3 regions of the Lentibacillus cibarius genome follow, and region 3 is predicted to be linked to each of the others. Evidence: riboswitches for the same ligand, from Rfam matches in the RefSeq annotation. Region 3 holds a riboswitch; each other region holds the start of a gene.

Region 1 (8,166 bases), 1.4 Mb from region 3:
GGGTCTTTTTTGAAATCGGCAACCCAGGCTCTGTATCGGGCGCCCTGAATGAAGCCGGAATGCCTGCTGCTGTTATGGCGATTATGGATCAATTGCCGATCGGCATGATTATGGCGGTTGCGTTTTTAGTTATATCGGTTATTTTCGTAGCAACAACTGCAGATACAATATCTTATACAGTTGCTGTAACACTAACTGGTAACGATCAACCTAAACGATGGTTGCGTGTATTTTGGGCGTTAATTTTCGGTGTAACAGCAATGGTAATCCTGACCATTGGAGAAGGAAGCATAACGGCTATCCAGAATTCGATTGTCATTACCGCTGTACCTGTATCGTTTCTGTTATTGCCGCCGTTATGGAACGCACCGCAAATTGCTAAAAAGATGGCGCTGGAACAGGGGCTTATGTGGGAAAGACCACGAAAAGGAAGATCAATTAAGGTTTACAATAGAAAGTAATAGGGGTACCTTAGGGTGCTCCTTTTTTTTTAGAAGATAAGAAACTACTAAATTTATCGATATAATTTTTACTTGCAAGCTTAAGACACGTCCGGATCCAGCGCCTTTGTTCGATTGCCATCTGTTATCGATATAAATTTTGTGTATTTTTTGATATACTTGATAGTATCAAGGGAGGCGTAACGGTTGAATCAAGCAAAACAATTGCAAAAAGATGCAAATAATATATTGAAACAGACAAGCCGTACATTTTACGTACCAATAACATTACTAAAATCACCATTGAAACAAACAGTTGGATCGGCCTATCTATGCATGCGTGCTGTTGATGAGATAGAGGACCATGTAGAATTGAACGTACAAACAAAACAGTATCTGCTAAGGTCAACAAGCGCATTATTGCAACATCCGTTTAACGACCAGGCATACCGGGAATTGTTGCGGCCCTATGAGTCTTTACTTCCAGAAGTAACGGTAAGGTTGGGAGATTGGATTCGTCTATGCCCGGATGGGATTGTTGATAAAGTTAAAGAATCGACAAGCATCATGGCTGCCGGAATGGCTGACTGGGCGGAAAAAGGCTGGCATATTAAAACGAAAGAAGACCTTGATGATTATACATATTACGTTGCTGGTCTCGTAGGTGTCATGCTGTCAGACATCTGGAAATGGTATGACGGGACGGAAACAGATCGTGAGCTTGCGATAGGCTATGGACGCGGACTACAAGCAGTGAATATATTGCGCAACCAGGACGAGGACAGTGAACGTGGTGTGAACTTTGTACCAAATGGTTGGAATCGGGATGACATGTTTCACTACACCGAAAGTAATCTTGCGCAGGCTGACGAGTATATGAAGGCTATTAAGACCCGTAATATTCTGCTGTTTTGCAGAATCCCGCTTGCATTGGCAAAGCGGACGGTCAAAGCATTGAAAGAGGGCCGGGAAAAGATTTCCAGGTATGAAGTGGAGACAATTGTAGAGGAAATGAAGGATGATTAGAAAAAGACCGCTAATAAGAGCGGTCTCTTTTGTGCTGTTATTTATTTTTATAGGGGTTTTGGCGCTCTGATAGAAAGTGCAACCGGGGAATATGATAATAGTGTAATTGAACCTTCCAAGTATATCGTGAACATTATTTTAGGCTTTTGGCATTACTTTTTAAAAGGTAAGAAAATTTAGTGATTTAACTTTTGCTGCCAGGCTAGGCTACGTCCGGCTTCGACGTACAGGACGTACTAGTGCCGGCGTTGCGACAGAGGACGTCGCGTTCTTAGCCTGCAAGGGCACTTGCGCCTTTGTTAGTAGCACTGGAACGATTGGATGTTATCTAAGTCAATACCATAGTATACCCATCTGTTCCTCCGCCATCTGAATCCGGCGATAGAACGTGGGCCGATGAAAATTGGGAAGAACCAGAAAGCATCCCATCGAAGCCAGATATACGTAAATTGGAATAAACATCCTCTAATAGCGCCAGGGTCAACCGCATAAGCACTAATACCTCCTGGACCTTGTTGCATTTTTGGTTGCTGTGGTGTGAATGACGGCGGTGGTGAACTCGGTGCGCTGACTTGCTGTTGACCTCCCGGATAACCGGATGGCTCTCCGAATGAAGGCCCGCCCCCACATGCCATGGTGGTCCGGATGGCCCGCCGAATGGAGATCCTCCGCCAGGTACATTACCCTGAGACCATGGAAAATTAAATATCCTTTCATCATCATATGGTTGCTGGTTATGATTCATAGCTTACTTCCTCCTTTAATAAGCCTTCTCTTTACTATATGGGAATTGGTCTAATGATGTATGGGCGAATCGATAGGTATTGTTTTTTAATTAGACTTTTTGCCTATTTTTCCGCCCAATTGCAGAACCCATCTAATCCATTTACGAAAAAACAGCCTTACCATCAATGATGGAAAGGCTGTTGTACGTTGGGTTTTTATTCAGCTGGAATTCCTTTTGTCCATTTATCAATTAGATCTGGATTATCCTTAATAAATTGCCGCGCAACTTTTTCCGGGTCTTTGTCCTCTGCAAATACTTGAGGCATGAGTTTTTCAATCATCTCATAGGATTCCGTATACTGGTTGATGAACTTGAAGGCCGCCGGAGCATTATCTTTCAAATCTTTATGAGCGACAATACTAATATGTCCACCATCGCCACCATACGTGCCTTTAGGATCTTTCAGCATGTTTAAATCCATTACACCAAACGTCCAGTGCGGCTTCCAAAGTGTAACAACAATAGGTTCTTTATTTTCAATCGCGGATTTTAACTCGGTAATCATGGCAGCTTCAGAGCTGTGCTGGAGTTCCCACTTATCCAGCCCGTAATCCTTAATGGCTTGATCTGTTAAGCTCATAATACCGGCACCTGAGTCTATACCCGTAATCTTCCAATTAACTTTCTCGCCAAGTTCCGTATTGCCTTTCAAGTCTTCTACAGAATTAATATCTTCCATATAGGTTGGTACTGTTAAAGCTAACGGTGCTTTGTCAAGTGTTTGATTTACTTCCACAACTTGATCTTTATACTTCTCCCAATATTGTTTTTGGCTCTCCGGCAACCATGCAGATGCTGTGAAATCAGCTGATCCATCAGCAACACTGGCCCACATTGGTCCAGTTTCAACTTGCTTCACATCAACATTATATCCAATATCCTCTAGTACTTCTCCCATTAAATAACTTACAACTGTTTCTCGCGCCCATGCAACGTAAGGAATCGTTAAATCCTTCTTCCCTAGTTCGGGGCCGCTGTTTTCTTCCGTATGTACATTTTTCCCTTCACTATTTTCTGAAGATCCAGTAGCTTCCGTCTGCTTTCGCCTTCACTGCACGCTGCCAATAACATCACGGAAAGCATCAAGGTCAAAGCTAAACCTGATAAATAACGTTTTTTTAGCATGTACTAAATACACTCCTTTTTTCTTTTTGCATGTTGCTCATTGTAAGATAGACTTTCTGAAAAATCTAATGCAAAAAAGAACCTTTAAGGAGTAAATAAAAGCATTTAGGGTGATCGTAGTTATTTAAATGACACTGCCTCCGATTTAATCGTATTTCTTGGCTGATGCTTTCCAGAATAGTACTTACACGCTGCTAACAGGAAAAGTTTTACTTCGAGATGCAGTGGATTGACATCTGTTAGTTGCCGTTTCTTACTACATATATTAAAGGTTTTCGACGACTGCTTCTATATTTTCCGCTTTTGTAATAGCTGAAATAACAGAAACTCCATCCGCACCAGCATTGATCACCGATGCTGCATTTTGTTCATTAATGCCGCCAATTCCCACAATTGGTATGTCAGGATAGTGATGCTTCAGTACTTTAATCCACTCGGTACCGACTGCTTGTTTGACATCGTCTTTGGTTGACGTTGAAAAAATCGGTCCGGCACCAAGGTAGTCAGCGAGATGAACCGGGCTACTATCTACTTCATGCTGATTGGAGACAGACAGTCCGATGATTTTATCCGGAAACCTCTCTCGTAATTCATCCAGTCGCATATCGTCCTGACCGACATGGATGCCGTCAGCTTCCAGTGGTTCGGCCAGTTCAATGTCATCATTAACAAAAAACATTACATGGTGCCGGGCGCAAATGTCACGGAGTTTGAAACCTAATTCCCGCTTTTCCTTGCCGGTCAGTGAGCCTTTTCCTTTTTCACGGAATTGAAAAGCAGTAATGCCGGCTTTTGCTGCTTCCTCTAAAATAGTCGTGGGATCGTGGTCACAGTTCTGGCTTCCCATGATGAAGTATTTTCGTAAGTTCATATGTTACTTCCTTTCCAGCTTGCTAGGATCAAAGGATAATGCATCGATAAAGTGGGGCAAGAATGTTCCGGGTCCGTTGACATCTGTTTGTTTGGCGGCATATTCAGCAGCCAGTCCATAAAAGTTTACTGCTGCTAAAGTCTGTTTTTGAACATTATTGTTTGTTGTCAGGCAAGCTGTTAAGACAGAACCAAGCAGGCATCCTGCACCGGTTATTTTTCCTAAAAATGGATGACCTGTGGTGTTATGCTCAATCTCACCACTAGTGCATAAGACATCTGTTTGCCCGGTGACAACGGCAGTACATTGATACATCTCGGCCACCTTTGAAGCTATCTCGTCTGCATTGCCATCCCCAATTGATTCAACGCCCTTCGTCTCCCACGGAATTTCGACGAGGTGTGCAAGCTCACCTGCATTTCCCTTGAGGACAGTCGGCTGTACGTCACTTAAAATCTTTTTTACCGCAGTTGTCCGGAATGGGGTTGCCGCAACACCGACCGGGTCAATGACAATTGGAATTCCTTTTTCATTGGCAGCTTTACCGGCACGAACCATGGAATCTAGCTCGTTAGCGGTTAATGTGCCTATATTAAGCAGAACGCCATCCGCATTAGCAGCCATGTCAGCGGCTTCCTCTTCAGCCTTGGCCATCACTGGTGCTGCTCCAAATGATAGCAATCCATTTGCCGAAAAGTTCATGACTACCTGATTGGTCAGATGATGGATCAGTGGGGTTGTTTCACGCACTTCTAGAATAATTGTTTTATTCATTTTACTACACCAATTCCTTTCGCAGTGCCCAATGGTTAGTTGGACCACTTCCATTGCCAATGGGAAATGAATGGCGAATAGCCGCGGTCACATATTCTTTTGCTTTTTGTACGGCTTCCGGCAATGGATACCCGTGGCTCATATACGCTGCGATGGCCGCAGAATAAGTACATCCGGTCCCGTGTGTGTTGTTTGTATTAATGCGTTCCGCTGAAAGGGTGTGAGTCGTGTTTCCATCATATAGAAAATCCACAGCCTCTCCCTGCATGTGACCACCTTTAACTAAAGCAGCACCTGCGCCGTACTCGTGGACAATCTGTTTGGCGGCCTGCTGCATATCCTCGAGCGTATCTATCGTCCTGTCGGTGATGACCTCTGCTTCCGGTATGTTCGGTGTTGTCACTGTTGTCAGCGGAAGAAGATTTTCACGTAAATATATTTGCGCATCTTCAGCAATTAATCGGTCACCACTTGCTGCAACCATGACCGGATCCATAATATATGGAATGTCCAGTGGGGAAATCTTTTCAGCTACCGCCTGCATAATATCGATATTGGCAAGCATACCGGTTTTAAACGCTTGGAAAGGGATATCGGAAATAACCGATTCCAGTTGCTGTTTAATCATGGATGTAGGCATATGCTGTACATCCTGGACACCTGTTGTATTTTGCGCGACAACCGAGGTGATGACGGACATCGCGTATGATTGCAACTCTTGAAACGTTTTTAAGTCTGCCTGAATACCGGCACCACCGCTTGGGTCTGTGCCGGCAATCGTCAATGACGCAGGAATATAGTTCATGATATAGCCTCCTTATATATGGTTCGCTAATAAATTTGCACGTTTAACTTTTGACACAACAAACCAGCCGATAAAAGCTCCGGAAATACTACTAACTAGAAACGATGGCAAAAAGAAAAATGCCCCGGCAGAACTGCCCATCAGAATACGCGCAAATGGCACAGCAAAAAGTGAACCGATTATTCCGGTACCAATTGCCTCTCCAACTGCAGCTAAAGCTTTTTTATTAGTTTTTTTATAGAGATAGCCGGCTAAAAATGCACCGACCATACCACCGGGAAAAGCAAGCAATGTACCAAGCCCAAGCATATTTCGGAGTAGACCGATCATGAAGGCGATGCCGACTGCCGGACCAGGACCAAGTGTGACTGCGGCCATGACATTGACTGCATGTTGCACCGGGTAAGCTTTGGCTACACCGGCCGGGAACCATAGTAATTGTGCCCCGAGTGTTCCAATCGCGACGAAAACGGCCATCGTCGTTAATAATCGTGTACGGTTCAAGCAAATCCTCCTTTCGTTCGGGGCGGATCCAAAGAACAAAGGCGAAAGCGCTGTTGCAGGCTAAGAACGCGTCGGAACCGGACGTGGCCTAACCTTGCAAGTAAAAGCTATATCGCTAAATTTTATAGTTTCTTACCTTTTGAAAAAGCCAGATCCATAGACTGGACCTGGCTTGAAATAGCTGATAGCAATTTACCGTCAGACTACTTCCCTACGCTGGTATTAACCAGGTCAGGTCCGTAAGAGTCGGAAAGCATAAACGCCCTTTCCTCTCAGCCCACAATTGCTGGGCACCCCTAGTAGTACTAAAGTTATTTTATTATTTATTAGTGTATCAGAGAAAAGTCCGTTTGTCATATGCTTTTCGGAAATTTCAAATGAACTATGATTTAGCATATTAACTGTGGGAAAACAGCAATAGTTTTATGATACAATCATACTAGTATACTAATTTGAATAATATAGCATCGTTTGCAAAACATATAGAGTAACATAAAATGTGAACGTGGGGGAGGGTAAAGGCGTGAATAGAACGGGAGAAATTGTATTAACGATCGTAGGCGCATTAATTTATGGCTTTTTTGCCGCGGTTGGGGCATTTATGGTTTGGATTTTTAACAATGAAGTGATTCGGAACAAAGCAAAAGAAGAAGTCAAACAGCAGCAGCCTGAAGTAGCAACAGGTGATCTTGATACCATACTGGAACTGTTTCAGGGCGGTGGTTGGTTTCTAATTATTGTCTCTGTGCTTGCGCTGGTTGTTGGGATTGTTTCCATCTTTCTCATGAAAGGTGATAAAAATTCAAAGGTTGCAGGCATTATGTTGATTGTGACAGCCGTTATCGGTGCAATTATTACTGTTGGTGCCGGAATATTTAGTGGATTATTCTACCTGATTGCTGGTATTATGTGCCTTGCACGGAAAAAACAGTCCACCATAACCATGGAATAGGTAACAGGTGCCCTCCACTTAGATTTACGAAATGTTTAAGGAGGTCTTGTTGCCCTTTTAAGTGGCCAATTCAGTTATTTCTTGACTTTTCCTTTTACTTGGTTTGTCTTATTGGATATACAAGTGCGCGGAACAATTTTTTAGAATGTTCACAATAACACATATAAACCGTTATATTAGTGATAGATTTGAAATGGAGGAAGGGAGATTAATGGGAATGGAAGAACTTAATGCACATGATAATGATTCACGATATAAGGTAGCCAACCGGGAGGCGCTCGTTGGGATTGGACTGGTGATCTTTAATTTTGTCTGGTGGTTTGCGTTTGCCTATGGACTTGGGGGCAAGGACCCATCAGAGTATACATATGTTTTCGGACTACCTGCATGGTTTTTTTACAGCTGTGTGCTCGGATTTATTATTATGGCTGTGCTGGTAACGGTTGTGGTTAAAAAGTGGTTTGCGGAAGTTTCGTTTGAGAAAGAGGGAGAAGAAAGATGAATTGGCAAGCATTAGTCCCATTAATCGGCTTGTTGCTCGTTATTTTTGGTGCCGGTATGTGGGCCGGTAAATATATAAAATCGTCGAATACATTCATGCAAGATTATTTTCTCGGTGGGAGAAGCCTTGGCGGATTTGTCCTGGCAATGACGATGACGGCAACCTATGGCAGTGCAAGTAGCTTTATTGGTGGTCCAGGCACAGCTTATACACAGGGGCTCGGCTGGGTGCTCTTAGCAATGACGCAGGTTTCGACCGGGTATTTTGTGCTGATGGTTTTAGGTAAAAAATTTGCTATTGTAACGCGTAAGTATCATGCGCTTACTATGGTTGATTTTTTGAAAGAGCGTTATCGTTCCAAATGGGTTGTTTTGTTATCG
Region 2 (8,166 bases), 1.6 Mb from region 3:
TAGCAGATCCCTATACCATAGGGGTTTCATCGGGTGCATCTTTAGGTGCTGTATTTGTATTATTTTTTCAATTTTCGATTGTTGGTATAGAAAATTTCACCTTGCCGATTGTAGCGGTTATTACTGGCTTCTTAACACTTTTTATTGTGTTCGGTCTCGTTCGATTAAGTAGTAGAAGTCTGGCAGTTGAAACAATCATATTAGCTGGAATTATTGTAAGTGCTTTTATTGGAGCAATTGTCTCCTTGATTATTTCATTAAGTGATCGAGATGCAATGACACAAATTATTTACTGGTTGTACGGAAGTGTTGGAATGAGAGGTTGGAGTCATGTGAAGTTGATCGTACCGTTTATGCTTGTTGGCTCTTTCATTATCATTTATTACTACCGTGAATTAAATGCGTTAGCACTCGGTGAAGATGCGGCAGATCATATTGGTGTCAATGTGAAAAAAGGGAAAATGTTTATTTTAATTGGCGCTTCAATATTAACAGGAGCAGCGGTTGCGGTATCGGGGTCTATTGGGTTTGTTGGCCTTGTCATTCCACACCTTGTCCGTCTGGTAACTGGTCCGAATCATCGTCACGTCCTACCACTATCCATGCTCGTAGGGGGAGCGTTTCTCATTTTAGCCGATTTAGTTTCTCGGACGATTATTGCCCCGGAAGAGCTGCCAATTGGTGTCATAACGGCATTAATAGGTGCACCGGTATTTGCGCTATTGCTGACAAAAGAACGAATGTTGCGGAGGGGATCGTAATGATGCAGTTGGAAAATTTAGCAGGAGGATACATGAATCCCCCCACCATTCAGGGAGTAAATATTAAAATTGAAAAGGGTGAATTTTTTGTTTTGCTTGGCCCGAATGGAAGCGGGAAAACAACTCTTTTCAAGTTAATTACTGGGCAGTTGCCTATCCAAGGGGGAAATGTTTTCCTTGAAGGAAAGAATATTAACTCTTTTTCCAAGCTTGAAAGGGCAAAAAAACTAGCTGTTCTAACTCAAGAGATTCAAGTTTCGTTTGATTACACGGTGGAGGAAATTGTTAGTCTAGGTCGTTACCCACATCAAAAAGGAATCATAAAAATACTTTCACAGAATGATCAAACCATTATTGACGAAGTGATGGAATTAACTAAAATAAGTCATTTTCGCAACAAACCATTTCGAACAATTAGTGGTGGGGAGAAGCAACGGGTATTGTTGGCCAAAGCGTTAGTTCAGCAGCCGGAAGTATTACTTTTAGATGAGCCAACAAATCATCTGGATATTAAACACACCTTTCAAATTCTGGATTTACTAAAGAGGCAACAGCAAACAAACGGGTTAACCGTCTTTTCTATTTTACATGACTTAAATGTAGCCTCCCTTTATGCCGATCGGGTTGCTTTACTACATGAGGGGACCTTTTTAGAAGTTGGGGATGTAGATACGTTGAGGAAAACGGATCAGTTAAAGAAAGTATATGAAGTAGACATTCAGCAGCAATCTCACCCAACGATTCCGAAACCGCAGCTTTTGATGACTCCGGGCTATTCAAACAAAAACAATCGTACAAACTTTGAACAGTCTTACCAAATAAAACAAACCGACGATGTTATTCATGTGGCCTTTGATCAATCTTTACGAACAATTTCCAATGGTGTAATAGGTGATGGCATTCAGTGGTCCAGTCACTTTTGTAATTTCCATGTGTCGAAAAAATACAACTGCGCTAACCCTGAGACCGATATCAAGCAATGGATGATAGAAAGAAATATTCCACATGAATGCGCTGTTGGGATGATGACTGCTGTGAAGCTAAAAGATGCTGTGATAGTAACAAAAAAAATAGATGGCTTGTCCATGCTTGTTCTCGTGACAGCAGGTGCAGATAATGCGGTTGATATAACCAATTCAACACATGAATTAGAGCCAACGATTGGTACGATTAACACGATGGTCTTTGTCGATGCCCATTTTACCGATGGAGCACTCGTAAATGCATCTAAGTCTGCCACGGAAACGAAGGTGAAAGCCTTGCAAGATCTTGATATTAAGGATCCGCTATCAAATACGGTGGCAACAGGTACATCGACGGACGCTCTCCTCATTGGTGTTACCCAACAAGGGAAAAAAACACCATATGCCGGTTCCGGAACCGTTGTAGGCAAAAGGATTGGAAGCGTGGTTTATCAGGCAACAAGGCAAGCGCTGGAAAAGGAGTTACACAGAGTTGAAGCCGGGCGTTAATTGAAACGGCTGTTTTCAAAAGGTTGTTGGTAGAAAAGAGCCACGAAAAAGAGGAGAGGTAAACTAATGACGAAACGAAAAATTGTCATTGCAGGTACGGAGAGCGGTGTAGGTAAAACAACCGTAGCAATCGGTCTGATGTCAGCTTTGAAAAAACGGGGGCTAACTGTTCAAGGGTTTAAATGTGGGCCGGACTATATTGATCCAACTTATCACACAGCTGTTACAGGACGGAAGTCTCGTAATTTAGATAGCTGGATGCTAACACACAATCACGTTATGGATGTGTTCGTAAATGGAAGTCAAGGAGCGGAAATTTCCGTAATTGAAGGTGTGATGGGATTTTTTGATGGGAAAAACTCAGAAACCAATCAGGGAAGTACGGCAGAAATAAGTATGTTAACGAAGAGTCCGGTTTTGCTCGTCGTCAATTGTGCGGGTATGGCTCGAAGTGCAGCTGCAATTGTAAAAGGTTTTCAACTATTTGATGAGAGTACGAATATTGTTGGTGTCATTGCAAATAAAGTAGGGAGCAAAGGCCATTTTGAATTAGTAAAAAACGCAGTTGAACAGGAATGCCATATTCCAGTAATCGGCTATTTGAAGCGGGAGTTTGATATTAAAATCCCAGAGCGGCACCTTGGCCTCATTCCTTCGATTGAAAGAGGGGAGCTTGATACCTTTTTTGACCAATTGGGAGAGTTAATGCTAGAGACGATTGATGTTGATGTGCTAATAGATATGGCTGTAGCCGAACCAATAAAGTGTAGTCAGCAGCCATCCATGTTTGAAAAGAAAAAAGACAATGTAGCTAAAATTGCCGTGGCCAAAGATGCGGCTTTCAATTTTTATTACCCCGAAAATCTAGAAATATTGGAAGCAAATGGCGGGGAATTGATTTATTTCTCCCCACTAGCAGGTGAGACGATACCGAACGATGTAGATGGACTTTACCTAGGTGGCGGATTCCCAGAAGAGTTTGCTAGTTTACTTGCAAAGAATAAAGAAACCAAATGTTCCGTGAAGGATGCTGTTGATCAGGGATTACCAACACTTGCGGAATGTGGCGGGTTTATGTATTTAACAGATTCAATTAAAACTACCAAAAATCAAACATATTCAATGGCAGGTGTCATTCCTGGAAGGATTCAAATGCAAGACAGGTTAGCTGCGCTAGGGTACAGAGAAGTTCGTGGGAAGCTAGATAATTTTCTCCTCGAAGACCTCGTCGCAAAGGGGCATGAATTTCATTACGGTTCTTTTCATCCAAAAGAAGAAAAGGTTCCTTACGCATATCAAACAACAGGTTTGAGAGGTGTGCGTAACGAAGGTTATTTGAAAAATAATGTAGTTGCCGGGTTTACGCATTTTCATTTCGGATCTTGTCCTAGAATGGTGGAAAATTGGCTGAAGAAATGTATAGCGTATTACGGGAATAGGGGGAAATAATATGTTGAATCAAAATTATTCGGTTCCAATGTTAATTAAGGAAATGGGGCAAGTAAGCCGATATATAAATACACTGACAAAGTTGCTTAGAAGTCTTGGCAGGCTTGAGGAATTAGCCATTTAATTTCAGGAAGATGCAATGACCCGGAAAGAAGCAGAAGACGCACTTAAAGTTGGTTATCAACATTCAATCAGCTACTTTAATGATAGAGGAAATCGCTACGTTTGTTACTGAGGGAGTATTAAATAAACAATAGGAGGAATCAAATGGTACAGAAAAGAAGAAAACGACAGGGCTTAACATTAGTTTATACTGGTGATGGTAAAGGAAAGACGACAGCAGCTATTGGATTAACAGCTCGGGCAGTTGGTCAAGGGTTTAACGTAAAGATTTTACAGTTTATCAAATCACCAAGACGTGCCTATGGGGAGCAAATTACCTTAGAAAAGTTAGGTGTCGAGATAGAGCAGCTTGGCATTGGATTTACATGGACCAAAACCCCAGAAGAACATCGAGAAGCATTAAGAAAAGCATGGCCAAAAGCAAAGGAGATAGTGATGAGTGGAGAATATGACCTTGTTGTCCTAGACGAATTAAACAATGCGTTAGCGATTGACAAATTTCCGATTGATGATGTGTTGCCATTAGAGGAAGTAAAGGACTTAATAAAAAATAAACCAGAACATGTCCACCTCGTTATTACCGGAAGAAATGCCAAACAAGAAATTAAAGATATCGCCGACCTTGTTTCCGTGGTTGATGTGGAAAAGCATTACTATGATAGAGGTATCCCAGCAGTGAAAGGGATTGAGCTTTAAGGGTTAAGTGAAAGTGTTAAAGTGGGTGTAGCGTCAATGGAAAAAGCCGTTCCTTTAATGATTCAGGGTACCCATTCAGATGCCGGAAAAAGTGCTATTGCAACTGCCTTCTGCCGTATATTTACGCAGGATGGTTTTAACACAGCTCCATTTAAGTCTCAAAATATGGCATTGAATGCTTATGTTACAGCTGATGGAAAAGAGATTGGGCGTTCCCAAGGTGTACAAGCAGATGCAGCAGGTGTCATTGCCACAACAGATATAAATCCAATACTAATCAAGCCAACAGGGGCCTGCCAATCCCAAATTGTTGTACATGGCAAGCCATTTAAAAATATGCAGGCAGGCGAATATCGGCAAGATTTTTTCCAACAAGGGTTACGGTTAATAAAAGAATCTTACCATAGATTGTCTGCCAGTTATGATCGAATTGTGATTGAAGGCGCAGGTAGTCCCGCTGAAATCAATTTAAATGATAGAGAGCTTGTCAATATGCGGGTAGCACAAATCGCAAAAACACCAGTTATTTTGGTCGGAAACATTGAAAAAGGTGGGGTTTTTGCCAGTTTAGTAGGAACCTTGCAGCTCCTCCAACCAGAAGATCGTAAACGGGTAGTCGGGGTATCATTAATAAATTTAGAGGAGATGTATCGTTATTACAGCCTGGATTAACGTGGTTTGAAGAATATACCAATATCCCCGTTCTCGGGGTGATTCCACATATCGATAACTTTGTCATGGAGGCGGAGGATTCAGTTGTGTTAGACAGCTATTCTTCTCATAAGGATACATCCAAAGTGATTGATATTGCTGTTATCCGTCATCCGCTGATCACCAACTTTACCGATATGAATCCCTTTTTTGAAGAAACCGATTGTCACGTTCGCTTTGTCCATTCGGCCGATGAATTAGCAGAACCAGATTTACTTGTTTTACCTGGAAGCAAAAACACGTTAGCGGATATGCAATTTTTACACCGAACCGGTCTAGCTGATCGAATACGTGCTTTAGCAGAAAAGAATACGACGATTGTTGGAATCTGTGGAGGTTATCAAATGTTAGGCACGAGCATTATAGATACATATGAGGTGGAGTCATCACATGGGAAGGTTGCAGGATTAGGACTGATTCCGATGCAAACCAAGATGACTAAAGAAAGGACAACGGTTCAGTCGGAAGGACTTGTCCGTTATGGAGAGAAAACCATTTCTGTTACGGGGTATGAGATACATATGGGGGAACCTCATTTTGAAGCTGGGATCAGTCCTTTTATCCAGCTATCAGATCGAACAGAAGGAACCATAACTGAAAACAGGAACATTATCGGCACCTACTTTCATGGCATCTTCCATAATGACTCATTTCGGGAGAACGTTCTGAATGATATAAGGCGTAAAAAAGGATTGGATTCACTTTTAAACCGAACCCCTTATGCTCAAAAAAAGCAGGAAGGTTTTGATTTGTAGCTAAGGTTGTTCGCGATCGCGTTCAACTATCACGTGTGTATCAATTAATGAGTGATTTCCATAAGAATGAATGATAAGAAAAGGAACCTGAAAAGCGGAACTAGCCATATTTCCTTGACATAAATTTCTTAAAACTATAACATTGAATATAACTTAATATATGCACTAGGGGTGTTATTTAACTGAGATGAGTATTACCTCAAACCCTTTGAACCTGAACTAGTTGAAACTAGCGTAGGAAAGTGTAAACTCTAATACATACTTAATAGAGCGATTGGGCCTTATTCTTAATATGTAGTTATTTGGTTTTACGCAACTTTCCTATGGGGAGGTTGCGTATTTTTTATTTAAGTTTCATAAAAAAATAAAAATTTAGGAGTTGTTATGATGACTAGAACAGTATTAGTAACAGGTAGTAGTAGAGGTTTAGGCGCCACTATTGTAAAAACATTGGCACACCAAGGGTTTCAAGTGGTTATCAATTATTATAAAAGTAAAGATGCTGCTGAGAAACTCGTTTCTGAGATTGGTGAAGAGAATGCTATTGCAATTCAGGCTGATGTAACAAAGCGTAAAGAAGTAGATAACCTGATAAAAAAAGCAACGGAATATTTTGATCAAATAGATGTTGTAGTCAACAACGCATTAGTAGACTTCGAATTTGATCCAAACAAACAGAAACCCTTCGCAGAACTCACTTGGGATGATTATCAAAAACAACTCGATGGTACTTTAAAAGCAGCATTTAATGTAGTTCAAAGCGTCATACCTCAATTTATTGAACGGCAAAATGGAAGTATTATAAGTATAGGTACTAATTTATATCAAAATCCCGTTGTACCCTACCACGAATATACAACGGCTAAAGCTGGATTAATAGGTTTTACACGTAATATCGCTTCTGAATTAGGACTATATGGTATAAAAGCGAATGTAGTTTCAGGTGGATTATTAAAAACGACTAACGCCAGTGCTGCTACAACACCAGAAGTATTTGATTTAATTGCTCAATCATCACCATTGAAGAAGGTGACCACACCTCAAGATGTAGCCAATATGGTCGCTTATTTATCTTCGGAAAATGCGAGCGGTATTACAGGTCAAAATTTCACAGTAGATGGCGGTTTGACAATGAACTAATAGCTTAAATTACAATAGATAATCCTTCAAAAAAGGAGTATACAAGACATTAATAATGATGTGTTTTGAGGTGTAAATAAATAACAAAAACTAAAGAAAAACAACTGCACTTAGGTGTTTTGCTGTATGGTTGCGGACACCATCAAGCTGCTTGGTTAATGCCTGATTCAAGCGTTGAACGAATTGGAGACATTTCTTATTATCAGTCCTTAGCGCAGTTAGCAGAAGAAGGTTTCTTTGATGCAGTATTCTTTGCTGATAATCAATCATTTCAAGCTAAAGATTCTAGTGATATGCCAGCATTTTGGTTTGATCCAGTAGTCAATTTAACGGCGATTTCTCAAGTGACAAGTTATGTAGGATTAGTTTCAACAATTTCAAGTACTTTTTCTAATCCTTTCACAGCTTCACGACAGCTATTAAGTTTGGACCATATTACAAAAGGACGTGTTGGCTGGAATCTCGTTACGTCAATGACTGATTTAGAAGCATTGAATCATAGTATGGAAGAACTACCTTCTCATGACAAACGCTATGAGAAGGCAGATGAATTCGCTGCTTTAATGAAAAAGTTATTTTTTTCTTGGGACAGTAATGAGTTTCTGCATAATCGAGAAGAAAGAAAATTGATAAATCCGTCAAATATTCAGCCATTTAATCACGATGGTACCTATTTTAAAGTGTATGGCCCATCCACCACGCCAAAAAGTCCGCAAGGCAAACCAGTATCAATGCAAGCAGGGGCATCTAAACAAGGTATTGCATTAGCCGTAAAATATGCCGATGCAGTCTATGCAGTGTCGTGGAACTTAAAGCAAGCAAAAAATTTCGTAAAAAATTAGATGAACAAGTTAAACAAAGCGAAGGCAACAATAGACATATTAAAGTATTTCCAGGCCTAGTAACTTATGTAGGTCATACTCATGAAGAAGCTTTAGCCAAAAAAGCAGCATTAGATGAGCAATTACCTATTGAAACAGCTTTAAAACGGCTGAGTTTCTTTATTCAACAAGACTGTTCTAATTGGGATATTGATAAAGAAGTACCCCAATTACCACC
Region 3 (8,166 bases):
ATCGCAGGGACATAAAAACCAAGAAGGTGCTGCCCCGTGCAATCGCCATTGATGAATTTAAAGGGGATGCTGGTGGGGAAAGATTCCAAACCGTTATAGCTGATATCGAACATAAAGAGATTATTGATGTATTACCTGACAGAAAGGTAGATACCATTAAAAGATATTTAAAATCTTGTGACACCAGTAATGTTGAAATCGTAGTCATGGATTTATCCAGATCCTTCAAACAAGCAGTACAGAAAGCCTTAGGTGATCCGTTAATCATCGCTGATCGTTTTCACTTTATGCGACAAGTCTATTGGGCGCTGGATAGTGTGCGGCGAGAAGTGCAACATGACCTTGAAAAGAATGAACGAATCCGAATGAAGCGAAGCAAAAAATTATTGTGGAAATCCCAATATAAATTAACTGATGAACAAAAGGAAAAAGTAAATCAATTACTACAGATTCATCCCCGATTAAAAGAAGCATATGAACTAAAAAACAAGCTCGATCAATGGTTTAAAGAAAGTGATAAAATCACAGCGACCCAAGGATTTGAAGAATGTTTATCGGCTATGAAAGCCTCTAATATTGAAGCATTTCACAAAGTCATGAAGACATTTAAACGCTGGAGGCAGGAAATTCTACAGTCCTTTATGTACCCGTTCAATAACGGATATATTGAAGGTGTAAACAACACGATTAAAGTGGCCAAACGTATGTCATATGGAATTAAAGATTTTAAACGCTTGAAAAAGAAAATACTGTGGCGACAAGAGGTTAGAAGGGCTTTGGCATAAAATGCCCCAAAGCCTAGGAAGTAAAAAGAGATGGTGGAGTGAAAATCACACCACCACATTTGACAGAGAACCATAAAATTCCATTTGGAAGTTTCACGCTTTATTTTATCGTAGAAATGTTTTATTAAATATTAGAAAAAGTACCTTTAAACGATAAAACGCTCTATGATTTAAAAGTATTTTAATGCAAATATTCTAGGCGACCATCCTGACGCAGCTTTCCTTCCCCGCCTATTATTCCCGCAACATACGCAGCTTCCCATACTTCCATTAAAGCTCCCCCCGTGTTTCATTCGGTAATAACATCGGACAGTATATCATTATAGATGTCCCTATAATAAAAACGTCAACACCATAAGACAAGGCTTGAATTGATAAGCTTCAGAAAAGGATAAGGATTTTAAGCTAAGCACACTTGTCCCTTTTTTCAATAAAGAGTTATATCATAAGCAAAAAGCAAAAATGTAATAACGGAGGTGTGTGCGTTGGATACGTCGGCTATCATCGCAAAGCTTAAAGACCATAAGCCATCCATTCTTGGGCGGGAACAATACCGGGAATTTGGCGTTCTTATCCCGCTCATAGAAACAGAGCAGGGACAACCCCATATATTATTTGAGGTTAGGTCGATGAATATGCGCAGTCAGCCGGGAGACGTCTGTTTTCCTGGTGGTAAGATGGATAGCTGTGATTTAGATGAATGTCAATGCGCCATTAGGGAAACATCGGAAGAGCTTGGATTGGAACAGACAGCTATCCAAGATGTATTCCCGCTTGATTACCTCATTTCCGAAACAAGAATCGTCTATCCTTTTGCGGGTATCATCAAACAGCCGGAGCAGATCACTCCGAATCAGTCAGAGGTGGAGCGAGTGTTTACGGTACCGCTGTCATTCTTTCTAGAAACTAAACCTGCAAGATACAAAGTGGCATACCAGCCCATGCCTGAAAAGGATTTTCCCTTCGAACTTATTCAAGGAGGAAAAAACTACAACTGGAACGCCCGTAGTAGGGAAGAACTTTTTTATCAGTACAATGGGAATGTTATTTGGGGGTTGACTGCGCTGATCATGAGTCATTTTGTTCGCCTGATTCAGGCTAATGATAGGACGCAATTCGGGGAGTGAGAAACGGGAGACTATCTCGTATCCCGCTATCCCAATGCGACGTCGAGAATCATCATAACGGCAAAACCGAACATGATACTCATTGAGGCAAGGTCTTTATTCCCATTTTCCTGTGACCCAGGGATAACTTCTTCGGCCACAACGAAAATCATCGCACCTGCAGCGAAGCTTAATGCATATGGCAATAATGGTTGCATAATGGTGACGGCGAGTGCCCCGATAATTCCGGCAATTGGCTCAACAACTCCGGATGCCTGCCCGTACATAAAACTTTTTCCACGAGACATTCCTTCACGCCGAAGTGGCATAGAAACGGCAAGGCCTTCTGGAAAGTTCTGGATTCCAATACCGATAGCCAGTGCAATGGCACCACCAAGTGAAGCTGTCGGCAAATCAGCGGCTATTGCACCGAAAGCTACACCAACAGCAAGCCCTTCCGGAATGTTATGCAGGGTAATTGCCAAAACTAGAAGCGTACTCCGTCTTTTTCTGTCCGGATGGATCCCTTCAGCCTCATCCATGGCTAATCCCGGATGAAGGTGAGGGAGTAATTTATCTGCTGCCCAAAGGAAGATACCGCCTAGCAAAAAGCCTATTGCGGCCGGAATCCACGCTGGCAATGGCCCACCTTCAGCCTTTTCCAATGCCGGTGAAAGCAATGACCAGAAGCTTGCAGCAATCATCACTCCACCGGCAAAGCCCAGCATACTATCCATAAAACGTTGATTGAAGCCCTTTGTTGTAAAAACGAGAGCAGCACCTAAAGCTGTCATGCCCCATGTAAAAAGGGTTGCAAATGTTGCTTGTGCAATTGGATTTAGATCTAGGAAATAATCAATCATAATGGGATATTTCCCCCTTCTTTGTTCAGGATTTAAGGTTCTTCAATTAACATAAACTTTAATGTTTACCACGGGAAACTTTTAGTTACGTGCGCATCATACAATTATTTCAAATTGTTGTCAATGATACTGTCTTTTGTATACGGTTAAAAGTAAACTTTTGGAATATATTAGCAAAAAACTTCGGCACTAGCTATAGGGTTATGTGCGTGCCGAAGTTTTTTATGTTCCTTAGTTAAAGCTGGTACGAACAAAAAACGTCCCCCATTGTTGACAATCAGACAACCTGGGGGAGAAGTTTCCTGATTTTATAGGATAAGAAGTATAAAATAAATGATAAGTCACGTCCAGTCCCGACGTATTAGTGCTAGCGGTTGGCATAGAACGTGACGAATTTAGCTTGAACCTTTATTTTTAGACAGTTGATTTGACAGGCCAAGTGGATTTATTTTCAGCCATATCCCAAAACATATATTCAAAGTAACTTGTCTTTACCACAATCTCCTCTAATTCTTTTAATTCGTGTTCTGGTTTTCCTTCAGCAATTTCATTGATTAATTCGATACAGTCATTGGCAAGCTTGGAAAATTCCTCAGATGAATACATTTGTACCCAATTGCCATAAAGCTCATGTTCTGTGGCATTGGGCCATGTGGCAAGCTCTTTCCCGATGAAGTTATAACTCCATGCGCATGCCAGAACAGCTGCGATTGCATTTTCGACACCGCCACTTTGTGCTTTATTCAGCATATAGCTTGTATAGGCTGTCACAGTTGCGGATGGTTCGGTTGCTTCCAATTCATCATTTGAAATACCGAATGTCGATGCGTATTCCCGGTGTAAATCCATTTCAACATTCATGGTTCCATGCAGGAGGTTTGCAAATGTGGTCATCGTTTTTAAGTTATGCGCTTTCGCTGCTCCGATGGCAAAGATGCGCGAATACTCAACTAAATAAATGTAGTCTTGTTTCATATAGTGTTTAAACTTTTCCACATCGAGCGTTCCTTCCCCTATACCTTTGACAAAGGGGTGCTCCAGATAAGTATGCCATAAAGGTTTAACCCGATTAAAAATACGATTACTGAATTTCTGTGCCATAATAAAAACTCCTCTCTTATTTCACTAAGAGGGAGCACGCCTAATCATGTATGACCGGTAAGCGTATGATTGATTCAAATGGCAAAGTTTTACGCACATTCGTATCCACTTCCCTACGCTAGTATGAACTAGATCAGGTTCAAAGGGTCAAGTCTTACCTTTCTCAGCAGAAAAATGCTCCCCTAGTGTTTTCGTTTTATTATTCAGTTAAATTCAATGAAAACATATGAAGAGATAACTGTCAAATACTGTTTATTAAAAATGGGGAATTTTAATGCATATGCGGTCATTAATAAACCTGATCCCCATTAAAAATGGAATTCTTCACGACCACATAATCGACATGACGGATAGCTTCAAGTTGACTGCCCCCCGCATAAGAAATAGATGATTGCAAATCTTGCTCCATTTCTTTAAGCGTATCATTTAAGGAGCCTTTGTGCTCCACATACATTTTTTTGCCTTCTACGTTTTTCTTTTCGCCTTTTTGAAATTCAGAAGCTGATCCAAAGTACTCTTTATACCACTTTCCGTCTTTTTCAATCGTTTCCCCTGGTGATTCCTCGTGTCCGGCAAAAAGTGAACCAATCATGACCATCGACGCACCGAACCTAATCGATTTAGCAATATCCCCATGGGTACGAATACCTCCATCAGCAATGATTGGTTTACTTGCTGCCTTGGCACACCATTTTAATGCTGCTAATTGCCAGCCGCCGGTTCCGAAGCCCGTTTTTAGTTTTGTAGTACAGACTTTTCCGGGTCCGATACCAACTTTAGTGGCATCCGCACCAGCATGCTCCAATTCTCGTACTGCCTCAGGGGTGCCGACATTTCCCGCAATCACAAAACTATCGGGCAAGTGTTCTTTAATATGCTGAATCATTTTTATTACTGAATTCGCATGCCCGTGTGCGATATCAATCGTAATGTATTCTGGTATAAGCTGCTCATGGGCTAACTGTTGGATAAATGAATACTCTTCATCTTTGACACCAACACTGATTGATGCGATAAGTCCACGTGAATGCATGTCTTTAATGAAACCCCAACGCTTCTCTGGTTCAAACCGGTGCATGACATAGAAATATCCGCCATCAGCAAGCTTATTGGCTATATTTTCGTCGATAATCGTTTGCATGTTTGCTGGAACAACAGGAAGTTTAAACGTATGTCCGCCCAAGGTAATGGACGTGTCACATTCGGATCGGCTGTTTACGATGCATTTTGCTGGAACCAGCTGCACATCTTCATAGTCAAATACATTTTCCATAAATATCTCCCCTAAAAACGAATATTATACAATGAAATGTTTTAAACGTTCGTACATTGAACACTATACATGATTCTTTTTTGTATGTCAAAATGAGTCTATCGGATAAACTGTTCAAATCGCTGTGCTATAATACTAAGTGAATTTAGACATAAAAGCGGGTGAACCGATGTATAACGCCATATTTAATCATAAATATAAAAAGCGTCAGCTCAGCCATTTAGAGGAAGAAGAAATGCTTAAAGTTTTTTATCAGGATTACCGGCATGTACGGAAGGAATTGTTTAAACATTTGCGGGATCAGAACAGCGGATTAGATAAGTTAGTGATTTTTGAAAAGACGTTGAAAATCCTCGATCGGTTTATATTTGTTTGCTTCTGTGAAGATGCCGATTTACTGCCGAGAAATGTTCTCCGAAACGTTGTTCAAATGTCCAAGCATTCATTTGAAAAGCGTGACACCAAGATATGGAATCAGCTAAAAGAGTTATTCCTTTCGATTGATAAAGGAAACCCTGATATGAATATTAATCGTTTTAATGGTGGTTTGTTTAAAGAGGATATTATATTGGATGGTTTAGTTATCCAAGATGATATATTTCCGTTGTTTGAAAGGATAACCAATTATGATTATTCCGTAGAGCTTAATGTGAACATACTTGGACATATTTTTGAACAATCAATCAATGATATTGAAAAAATAAAATCGGATATCCTTAATGAAACATTTGACTCGGAGCAAGGGAAACGGAAGAAAGACGGGATATTTTACACGTCGCCGGGTGTTACGAAATTGCTGCTAGAGGAGACGTTAGGCAGCTGGATTAATGACAGAAAACGGGAATTTCATGCGGATGCACTACCGAATTTAACGGGAGAGGACTTTTCAAAATTTCATAAACCCCAACCGGATAAACGTAGGAAAAAGTTGTTGCCCGTAGAGAAACACATTGCGTTTTACCGTCAATTACAACAGCAGCTGCGTTCTATTAAAATATTGGACCCGGCGGTGGGGAGTGGTGCGTTCCTCCATATGGCATTGGACACTCTCACTTTAGAAAGGGACAAAATTAACAAAAAACTGGAAGAAATGCAGGATGGTCAAGCGGAATTAGTCGATATTAACCGTTATATTTTGACCAATAACTTGTTCGGTGTTGATTTGAATGAAGAAACCGTCGAAATATCAAAATTGTCGTTGTGGCTGAAAACCGCGAATAAACGCGAGGAATTGACGTTACTTGATGATAACTTGAAAACAGGGAATTCGATTATTGATAACCCGGATGTTACGAATAAGGCATTTCAATGGGATAAAGAATTCCCGGGGATAATGGATGCTGGTGGATTTGATGTCATTATTGGCAATCCGCCGTATGTGTTTGCAAGGAATAAAGGATTTACAGCGGCCGAAAAAGCTTATTTTAACAACCATTATGATTTAGTAGAATACCAAATAAATACCTATTTATTATTCATTGAACGTTCGTACCATTTGCTCAAAGAAGGTGGCTGGTTTGCTTTCATTGTGCCTAACACGTGTTTGACGATTGATTCGTTTAAGAAAATGCGGCGTTTTCTTCTGGAACACACCGGCAACTTGAAAATTATCAATATATACGACCGGATATTTGCACAGGCAGATGTCGATACGTGTTTCATTATTTTCCAAAAAACAGCGCCGACAACCGTCAAACTCGGAGAATACGCTGGTGAAAATGTCGAGATTGTCGCTGAAGTACGTCCAGAACAATTAGTAGATGAGCAAAGTATCATTAATATTTCGCTCATGAAAAACAAACAAGCCTTTAATGTGATGAGAAAGATAGAAGAAACAGGGCTGAATTTAGGCGCTGTTGCGACCGTGAAATCGGGCCTGGTGGCTTATGAAGTTGGTAAGGGTAATCCGGTCCAGACAAAGGAAATGAAGGAGAATAGGGTATATCACAGTGATGATCAAGTTGATGAAACGTATTGGATGTACCTTGAGGGGCGCGATGTTTGCCGTTATTATATCGACTGGGGTGGCAGCTGGCTTCGATATGGCCCCCATCTGGCTGCCAGACGGAAAGAAGAAATTTTCACATCGTCAAGAATTTTAGTAAGGCAAATTCCTTCCAGGTCAACGTATGCAATCAACGCTGTCTACACGGAAGAGGAAGTCTTGAATGACCGCAACGCTAACAATATTATAAATTTCCAAAAAGATCCGCTATTTTTGTTGGGTGTGCTGAATTCAAAAATCACAACGTTCTGGTTTATCAACAAGTTCGATAAATTCCAGCGAAAAACATTTCCACAGTTTAAGGTGAAGGATTTGAAAATGTTTCCTGTTCCGGATATTTCAGAACAAGAGCAGAAACACATATCGGAAGCAGTCGCTCAAATGTTGCAAGTTAAGTATGATAAAGGCAAAGCTTTGCACACAATGGAACAAGTGATCCGACATGAACTTAAAATAGATCGATTGCCCGCTTCATTCCAAACGTTTTATAAATGGAATGCAGAAGAGTGGCTGGAGCAGCTTAGCAAATGGAAGTATATGTCCCTTACCGAAAAGTCAGGCTGGCTGGCGTATTATGAAAATAGAAAAAGTGTGATGAATAGATTGGTTGAAAAAGAAAATCAGTTGAACGAGGAAATTGATCAAATGACAGCGAGTGCGTTTGACTTAAGTGATGCGGAAATGCAACTGATTGATACGAATGTAGCGGAATTCCTGGAATGAACTGTTATGTGCTCGAGTCCATATTGCTTGGTATAGAAAGTTGAATCAAACCCCTGTAGTTATGCACAAGGTTTTGATTCAACTCCATTCACATCACTTTAAAGCACGTAACTATATATACAGATAAAGTGAAACAAACTGCCGACCAAAATAAATATATGAAAAATCTCGTGAAATCCCATATGTTTAAATGAGAGGAAGGCTGGTTTTCGCCAGTATATGAAGGCGCCAATGGTGTAAAAAACCCCACCAAGAACGAGCATCAGCATACCACTACTACCTATAATTGGCGCAAGTTTAGGGGTGTAGA

The links. Region 3 has a riboswitch for thiamine pyrophosphate ahead of tenA (thiaminase II). Riboswitches for the same ligand answer to the same signal wherever they lie in the genome.
Region 1: another riboswitch for thiamine pyrophosphate. It lies ahead of thiW (energy coupling factor transporter S component ThiW); the one in region 3 lies ahead of tenA (thiaminase II).
Region 2: another riboswitch for thiamine pyrophosphate. It lies ahead of FFL34_RS11555 (3-oxoacyl-ACP reductase); the one in region 3 lies ahead of tenA (thiaminase II).

What each region holds. Positions count from the first base shown of each region.
Region 1 is NZ_VCIA01000001.1:2,126,047-2,134,212, forward strand. Features, by position in the region: gene FFL34_RS10275 (BCCT family transporter) at 1-461, shown strand, start outside; gene FFL34_RS10280 (squalene/phytoene synthase family protein) at 648-1,466, shown strand; gene FFL34_RS10285 (hypothetical protein) at 1,795-2,211, opposite strand; gene FFL34_RS10290 (glycine betaine ABC transporter substrate-binding protein) at 2,408-3,151, opposite strand; gene FFL34_RS18630 (hypothetical protein) at 3,214-3,378, opposite strand; gene thiE (thiamine phosphate synthase) at 3,644-4,249, opposite strand; gene thiM (hydroxyethylthiazole kinase) at 4,253-5,023, opposite strand; gene thiD (bifunctional hydroxymethylpyrimidine kinase/phosphomethylpyrimidine kinase) at 5,028-5,828, opposite strand; gene thiW (energy coupling factor transporter S component ThiW) at 5,841-6,332, opposite strand; TPP riboswitch at 6,524-6,640, opposite strand; gene FFL34_RS10310 (DUF4064 domain-containing protein) at 6,856-7,284, shown strand; gene FFL34_RS10315 (YhdT family protein) at 7,502-7,786, shown strand; gene panF (sodium/pantothenate symporter) at 7,783-8,166, shown strand, end outside.
Region 2 is NZ_VCIA01000001.1:2,341,193-2,349,358, forward strand. Features, by position in the region: gene FFL34_RS11525 (FecCD family ABC transporter permease) at 1-761, shown strand, start outside; gene FFL34_RS11530 (adenosylcobinamide amidohydrolase) at 761-2,233, shown strand; gene FFL34_RS11535 (cobyrinate a,c-diamide synthase) at 2,300-3,682, shown strand; gene FFL34_RS18640 (nicotinate-nucleotide--dimethylbenzimidazole phosphoribosyltransferase) at 3,684-3,806, shown strand; gene cobO (cob(I)yrinic acid a,c-diamide adenosyltransferase) at 3,950-4,501, shown strand; partial or broken gene FFL34_RS11550 (cobyric acid synthase) at 4,559-5,967, shown strand; TPP riboswitch at 6,125-6,225, shown strand; gene FFL34_RS11555 (3-oxoacyl-ACP reductase) at 6,355-7,107, shown strand; partial or broken gene FFL34_RS11560 (LLM class flavin-dependent oxidoreductase) at 7,188-8,166, shown strand, end outside.
Region 3 is NZ_VCIA01000001.1:711,375-719,540, reverse strand. Features, by position in the region: gene FFL34_RS03630 (ISL3 family transposase) at 1-785, shown strand, start outside; gene FFL34_RS03625 (NUDIX hydrolase) at 1,271-1,912, shown strand; gene FFL34_RS03620 (ZIP family metal transporter) at 1,939-2,754, opposite strand; gene tenA (thiaminase II) at 3,169-3,855, opposite strand; TPP riboswitch at 3,949-4,049, opposite strand; gene guaC (GMP reductase) at 4,145-5,128, opposite strand; gene FFL34_RS03605 (Eco57I restriction-modification methylase domain-containing protein) at 5,298-7,856, shown strand; gene trhA (PAQR family membrane homeostasis protein TrhA) at 7,955-8,166, opposite strand, start outside.